Regions from separate parts of the Microbacterium sp. 22195 genome, predicted to be linked through region 3. Evidence: predicted binding sites of a transcription regulator. Region 3 holds the regulator's gene; each other region holds the start of a gene.
What was found. The regulator HrcA, encoded in region 3, represses chaperone genes, less so after heat shock. The targets are predictions, from matches to a motif close to TTNGCACTCGNNNNNNNCGAGTGCNAA.
Positions count from the first base shown of each region.

Region 1 (2,262 bases), on a different contig from region 3:
CTCGATCGCGGACTGCTCACCGGCACCCTCGACGATCGTGGTCTCGTCCTTGGTGACGATGACCTTGCGGGCGCGGCCGAGCAGGTCGAGGGTGGTGTTCTCGAGCTTGAGGCCGACCTCCTCGGTGATGACCTGGCCGCCGGTCAGGATCGCGATGTCCTGCAGCTGCGCCTTGCGGCGGTCGCCGAAGCCCGGAGCCTTGACGGCGACGGACTTGAAGATGCCGCGGATCTTGTTCAGCACCAGCGTCGCGAGAGCCTCGCCCTCGACGTCCTCGGCGATGATGACGAGCTCCTTGCCGTCCTGGATCACCTTGTCGACGACCGGCAGCAGGTCCTTGATGTTGCCGATCTTCTGGTTGGCGATGAGGATGTACGGGTCCTCGAAGACGGCCTCCTGGCGCTCCGGGTCCGTGACGAAGTAGGGGTTCAGGTAGCCCTTGTCGAAGCGCATGCCCTCGGTGAGCTCGAGCTCGGTGCCGAAGGTCTGCGACTCCTCGACGGTGACGACGCCCTCCTTGCCGACCTTGTCGATCGCCTCGGCGATGAGAGCGCCGATCTCGGGGTCCGCGGCGGAGATCGACGCGGTGGCGGCGATCTGCTCCTTGGACTCGATCTCCTTGGCGTGCTCGAGCAGGTCGGCGGTGATGGCCGCGACAGCCTTCTCGATGCCCTTCTTCAGGCTGATCGGGTCGGCGCCGGCTGCGACGTTGCGCAGACCCTCGCGGACCAGTGCCTGGGCGAGGACGGTCGCGGTGGTGGTTCCGTCGCCCGCGACGTCGTCGGTCTTCTTGGCGACCTCCTTGACGAGCTCCGCACCGATCTTCTCGTACGGGTCGTCGAGCTCGATCTCCTTGGCGATGGAGACGCCGTCGTTCGTGATCGTGGGGGCGCCCCACTTCTTCTCCAGCACGACGTTGCGACCGCGCGGGCCGAGGGTCACCTTGACGGCGTCGGCCAGGATGTTCAGGCCGCGCTCGAGGCCGCGGCGGGCCTCCTCATCGAAAGCGATGATCTTTGCCATGAGTCTTTCGTCCCTCCCGGACGTAGGCGATGTTGTTAGCACTCAGGGTGATCGAGTGCTAACACTCAGTCTGGCACTCGACCCATGAGAGTGCAAGCCGCGCGGATGCCGCGTTCGCCGAGCGCGGATCGGGTCCCGGGGTCAGCCCGCGGGGTCAGCCCGCGGGGGTCTTCTCCCCGCTGCCGGGCGCGGGGCTCGTCGTGCCGACGTGGTCCATGCCGATCACCACGGTCAGCTGCGGCGAGCCGTCGCCGCTGACCGACTGGTAGTGGTCGCTCTGCTCGGTCTTCGCGCCGCCGAGGACCTCCGCGACGCCGAGCGCGGCGGACTCGTCAGCCTTCTTCACATAGAACACGGTCGTCTGATCGAACTTCGTGGTGGAGCCGTCGCTGCCGAACACGGCATCCGCCGCCCAGCCCTGATCGATCAGCTTCTGCCGCACCTGGGCGACCACACCGGTCTCCGGCGTCGCGTTGAGGATGAGCACCTGGTAAGAGGTGTCGATCTCGGCCAGCACGCCGGGCGTCTGGGGGGCTGCGGGCTCGGCCGTGCCGAACAGGTCGATGCGCCCCATCAGCACCATCGAGACGAAGATCCCGATGACGATGAGCACCAGCGCGACCGCCGCCGACCACAGCAGGGCGATGGGTCCGTTGATGCCCGGCTGCTCGGCGCGGTGCGCGCCGACGCGTCCGGAGGTGCGGGGGATGTCGTCGAATCGGTCGTGGGGGGACTTTGACACCCCCCGATGCTATCGGCCGAACCCCGGGAAACCGCTGGAGCGGTCGGCTCAGCCGGCGAATCCGCGCATGCGCGCCGTGCGCTGCCGGCCGCGGGCGTCCCTCAGCCTCCGCAGGCGGCGCACCAGCAGAGGGTCGAACTCCAGGGCCTCCTCGGTGTCGATCAGGCGCCCGAGCAGCTGGTAGTAGCGCGCCGGGCTCATGCCCAGCTGCGCGCGGATCGTCTCCTCCTTCATGCCGCCGTGCCGCGGCCACGCCGCTTCCAGCGTCAGGATCGCGCGGTCGCGATCGGAGAGTTCACCCAGCATGGCATCAGGCTACGCGCGATCGGGCCCGACGCCCGCGCGCCACTCCCACCAGCGCCCCAGAGGATCGGCTTCCGCGACCTGATCGCCGTCCAGACCCACCGCGAAGGCGCCGTCGGCACCCGACCAGCCCTCATGCAGGCGCACCGGATCGATCGTCACCCAGCGGGCGCCGGACGAGCGGATGCCGCTGA
Region 1 is NZ_JBQEPE010000005.1:264,095-266,356, forward strand. Features, by position in the region: gene groL (chaperonin GroEL) at 1-1,023, opposite strand, end outside; gene ACTJJ4_RS15440 (LytR C-terminal domain-containing protein) at 1,178-1,765, opposite strand; gene ACTJJ4_RS15445 (DUF3263 domain-containing protein) at 1,814-2,071, opposite strand; gene ACTJJ4_RS15450 (DUF2332 family protein) at 2,081-2,262, opposite strand, start outside.
Region 1: the regulator HrcA is predicted to act here: its motif matches at 1,059-1,085, upstream of groL (chaperonin GroEL).

Region 2 (2,262 bases), 1.2 Mb from region 3:
CGTCGACCGATGGACCGATCTTCTTCTTGACCAGCCCGTACAGGCCGAACGACGCCGTCAGCGACAGGGCGATCCACGGGAAGGCGCCGTAGGCGACGATGATCACGCCCACCGCGACCGCAGCGATGCCGATCGCGACCCACTGCGCCATCCTGATGCGCTCGTGCAGCACCAGCACGCCCAGCAGCACCGTGAAAATCGGGTTGATGAAGTAGCCCAGGCTCGTCTCGACCACGTGCCCGCTCATGGCGGCGATCACGAAGACCTGCCAGTTGATGTAGATCAGGGCACCGGCCAGCGCTGTGAGCGCCAGCAGCTTGGGCTGGCGCCAGATGATGCGCAGCTTCTCCCATCCGCGGGTCACGGCCAGCAGCAGGATGCAGAACACCAGCGTGAGCAGCAGCCGCCATGCGACGACCTCGAATGGGCCGGTCGGTTCGAGCAGGAGGAAGTACAGCGGGAAGACGCCCCAGAGCAGGTACGCCCCGATCGTGTACAGCGTCCCCGCGCTCTTCGTGCTCACCGATCAAGCCTAGTGGCGCCTGGAACGACGAAGGGCCCGGATGCCATGCATCCGGGCCCTGGAGAACGTCAGCGTCAGCGGACGACGACCGCGAGGACGTCGCGAGCCGAGAGCACGAGGTACTCGTCGGTGCCGAACTTGACCTCGGTGCCGCCGTACTTGCTGTAGAGCACGCGGTCGCCAACGGCGACGTCGAGCGGAACGCGGTTGCCGTTGTCGTCGATGCGGCCGGGGCCCACAGCCACGACCTGGCCCTCCTGGGGCTTCTCCTTGGCGGTGTCGGGGATGACCAGACCGCTTGCGGTGGTCTGCTCTGCCTCGACCTGCTGGATGACGATGCGGTCCTCGAGCGGCTTGATGGAAACCGACACGGTGTACCTCTTCTTTCGTGACTGAGATCAGAAGACTGTTAGCACTCTCATGCCGAGGGTGCTAACTCCAGTGTATGCCGACGGCTGGCACTCATGCAATGCGAGTGCCAATCGGGCGGGCCGGGACGCACGACCGTAGGCTGGTCGGGTGGAGATGTCCGAGCTGACCGCCCTGCTCACCCGCGACGGCCTCGCGCTGCTCGACGAGGTCGGGCCGGTCGAGTCGTCCGGCGACGTCGCGCGCGCCGTGTCACGGCTGCGCGCGGCCGGCCACTCCCCCGAGCTCGTGTCGGCCGTGGTCGGGCAGGCGCACCTGCGGGTGAAGGCGGCGGCGAAGTTCGGCGAGTTCGCGGAGCGGATGCTGTTCACCCGGGCAGGCCTCGAGCAGGCCACGCGGCTCAACGTCGCCACGCTGCACGCCGTGCGGATGCGACGGGCAGGCATCACCGCGGTCACCGATCTGGGCTGCGGCATCGGCGGCGACAGCCTCGCCTTCGCCGGTGCGGGCCTGACCGTGACTGCCGTGGACGCCGACGCCGTCACAGCCGGGATCGCCGCGTACAACCTCGCGCCGTTCGGAGCGGATGCCGAGGTGCGGACTGGTCTCGCGGAGGACAACGTGCCCGCCGACGGCGCGGTGTGGCTGGACCCCGCCCGACGCACCGCCGGGCACGGCGAGACGCGCCGGCTGTCGGCATCCGACTGGTCACCGTCTCTGGACTGGTGCTTCGAGGTCGCACGCAGCCACCCGACCGGGATCAAGCTCGGCCCGGGGCTGGACCGCGACCTCATCCCCGACGACGTCGAGGCGCAGTGGGTCAGCGCCGACGGCAGCGTGGTCGAGCTGGTGCTGTGGAGCGGCGCGCTCGCTCGCGACGACATCCGCCGCTCGGCGCTGATCGTCGCCGGCGGGCAGACCCACGAGCTGACCGCGGAGTCGGATGCCGAGGACGTGCCGGTCCGCGAGCTCGGCGCATTCGTGCACGAGCCCGACGGGGCCGTGATCCGTGCGCGGCTGATCGGCGACGCGGCACGGATGCTGGATGCCGGGATGCTCGACGAGCAGATCGCCTACCTCACCGGAGACGCCGCTGTGACGAGCCCGTTCGTGCAGTCGTTCCGGGTGCGAGAGACCATGCCCGTGCATCCGAAGACCATCAACGCGGCGCTCAGGGCGAACGACATCGGGCGACTCGAGATCAAGAAGCGCGGCATGGACATCGACCCGGCGGTGTTCCGGAAGAAGCTGACACTGAAGGGCTCGCAGCAGGCGACGCTGATCCTCACCCGGACACCGGACGGACGCGTGGCGATCCTCGCGGACCGGGTCTGAGGGATCCCGCTCGCGCGGCTCAGCCGATGTCGCCC
Region 2 is NZ_JBQEPE010000001.1:1,423,779-1,426,040, forward strand. Features, by position in the region: gene rarD (EamA family transporter RarD) at 1-523, opposite strand, end outside; gene groES (co-chaperone GroES) at 598-894, opposite strand; gene ACTJJ4_RS06915 (THUMP-like domain-containing protein) at 1,043-2,227, shown strand; gene ACTJJ4_RS06920 (hypothetical protein) at 2,247-2,262, opposite strand, start outside.
Region 2: the regulator HrcA is predicted to act here: its motif matches at 979-1,005, upstream of groES (co-chaperone GroES).

Region 3 (2,262 bases):
CGACTGGGAGCGATCGCTGGACACGGCTCTCGAACTCGCGCCGGACCACATCTCGGCCTACGCGCTGATCATCGAGGACGGCACGAAGCTGGCGCGGCAGATCCGTCGCGGTGAGGTGCCCGCCCCGGACGACGACCTGCAGGCCGACATGTACGAGCTCGCCGACCGGCGGCTGTCGGATGCCGGGTTCGCCTGGTACGAGGTCAGCAACTGGGCCCGCCGGCCGGAGAACGCCTCCCGCCACAACCTCGCCTACTGGCGCGGCTCCGACTGGTGGGGCTTCGGGCCCGGTGCGCACAGTCACGTCGCGGGTCTGCGCTGGTGGAACGTCAAGCACCCGGCTGCGTACGCGCAGCGGCTGGCGCTGGGGGAGTCCCCTGCGGCCGGACGCGAGCAGCCCGATCAGCAGGCGCGCACGCTGGAGCGCGTGCTGCTGCAGAGCCGCCTGGCCGAGGGGCTGCCGATCGACGACATCGCGGAGACGCACCGCGAGCGTGTCGCCGAGCTCATCTCCGACGGACTCGTCGATGCGGCATCCGCTCTGCGCGATCGGCGGGTGCGGCTGACCCTGCGCGGACGCCTGCTGGCGGATGCCGTGGTGCGGGCCCTCACGGAGTAGCCGGACCGCCTCCGGGGACCGCGCCGTTCCGACAGAGTAGGATTGGCACTCGATAGGCAGGAGTGCCAGCGGGAGGGATGATGGTCACAGAACGAGGACTCGAAGTCCTTCGCGCGATCGTGCAGGACTATGTCGCGACCCACGAGCCCGTCGGCAGCAAGTCGATCGTCGAACGGCACGCCTTCGGGGTCTCCGCCGCCACGATCCGCAACGACATGGCGCTGCTGGAGGACGAGGACCTCATCGTCGCGCCGCACACCTCGTCGGGCCGCGTGCCGACGGACAAGGGCTACCGGCTGTTCGTGAACCACCTGGCCCAGGTGCGCCCGCTCTCCACGGGGCAGCGCAACGCGATCGAGACGTTCCTGGCCGACCCCGCCGACCTCGACGATCTGATGGCGCGCACCGTGCGGGTGCTCACCCAGCTGACCGGGCAGGTCGCGCTCGCCCAGTACCCGTCATTCGCACGCGCCAGCATCACGCACATCGAGCTGGTCGCGCTCGCGCCGAACCGGATGCTCGTGGTGCTCGTCACCGATGCAGGCGGGGTGTCGCAGCGCATCGCGCCTCTGCCGATCGACCTGGACGACGCCGACGTGGCGGTGCTGCGCGCCCAGCTGGCATCCCTCATCACCGGCCGCGCGGTCAGCGAGGCGACCGATCGGATGCAGTCCGTCGGACAGCCCGATCAGACGGTGGCGGCCCCGCGCCTGCAGCCCGCGCTGATCACGCTGGCCGCGGTGATCTCGGAGGAGCTCGCCGAGTTCAGGCAGGAGCGGCTCGTGATGGCGGGTGCCGCGACGCTCGCGCGCCGCGAGCAGGACTTCCGCGGCAGCATCCATCCGCTGCTCGAAGCCATCGAGGAGCAGGTGACGCTGCTGCGCCTGATGAGCGAGATGGTCACGGACGAGCACGGCCTGGCGACCAGCATCGGCACGGAGAACGCGCCGTTCGGGCTGGGCGAGGCCTCCATCGTGGCCAGCAACTACGCCGCCCCCGGCGGCACGGCGCGGGTCGGCGTGATGGGGCCGACGCGCATGGACTATCCGAGCAACCTCGCGGCGGCCCGTGCCGTGGCGCGCTACCTGTCGCGCATGCTCGAAGAAGACGGAACGACCCGGTGACCCCGGTGTCAGAAAGGTGATCGTGGCGGACCACTACGAAGTCCTCGGGGTGTCCCGGGACGCCACTCAGGACGAGATCAAGAAGGCGTACCGCAAGCTCGCCAGGCAACTGCACCCGGACGTGAACCCGGGTGAGGAGGCGTCCGAGCGGTTCAAGCTCGTCACGCACGCCTACGACGTGCTCGGCGACGAGGAGTCGCGCCGCCGCTACGACATGGGCGGCGACGAGAACGGCGCCGGCTTCGGCGGTTTCGGCGGCTTCGGCGACATCTTCGAGACCTTCTTCGGAGCCGCAGGCGGAGGCGGCCGCTCGGCCCGGCCGCGGTCGCGCCGGGAGCGCGGTGAGGATGCGCTGGTGCGCGTGGACCTCGACCTCGGCGACGTCGTCTTCGGCGCGCACAGGGACATCGAGGTGGACACCGCGGTGCTCTGCGAGACCTGCCAGGGCACGTGCTGCCAGCCGGGCACCTCGCCGGTCACCTGCGACGTCTGCGGCGGCTCCGGGCACGTGCAGCGCCA
Region 3 is NZ_JBQEPE010000001.1:245,911-248,172, forward strand. Features, by position in the region: gene hemW (radical SAM family heme chaperone HemW) at 1-619, shown strand, start outside; gene hrcA (heat-inducible transcriptional repressor HrcA) at 700-1,743, shown strand; gene dnaJ (molecular chaperone DnaJ) at 1,766-2,262, shown strand, end outside.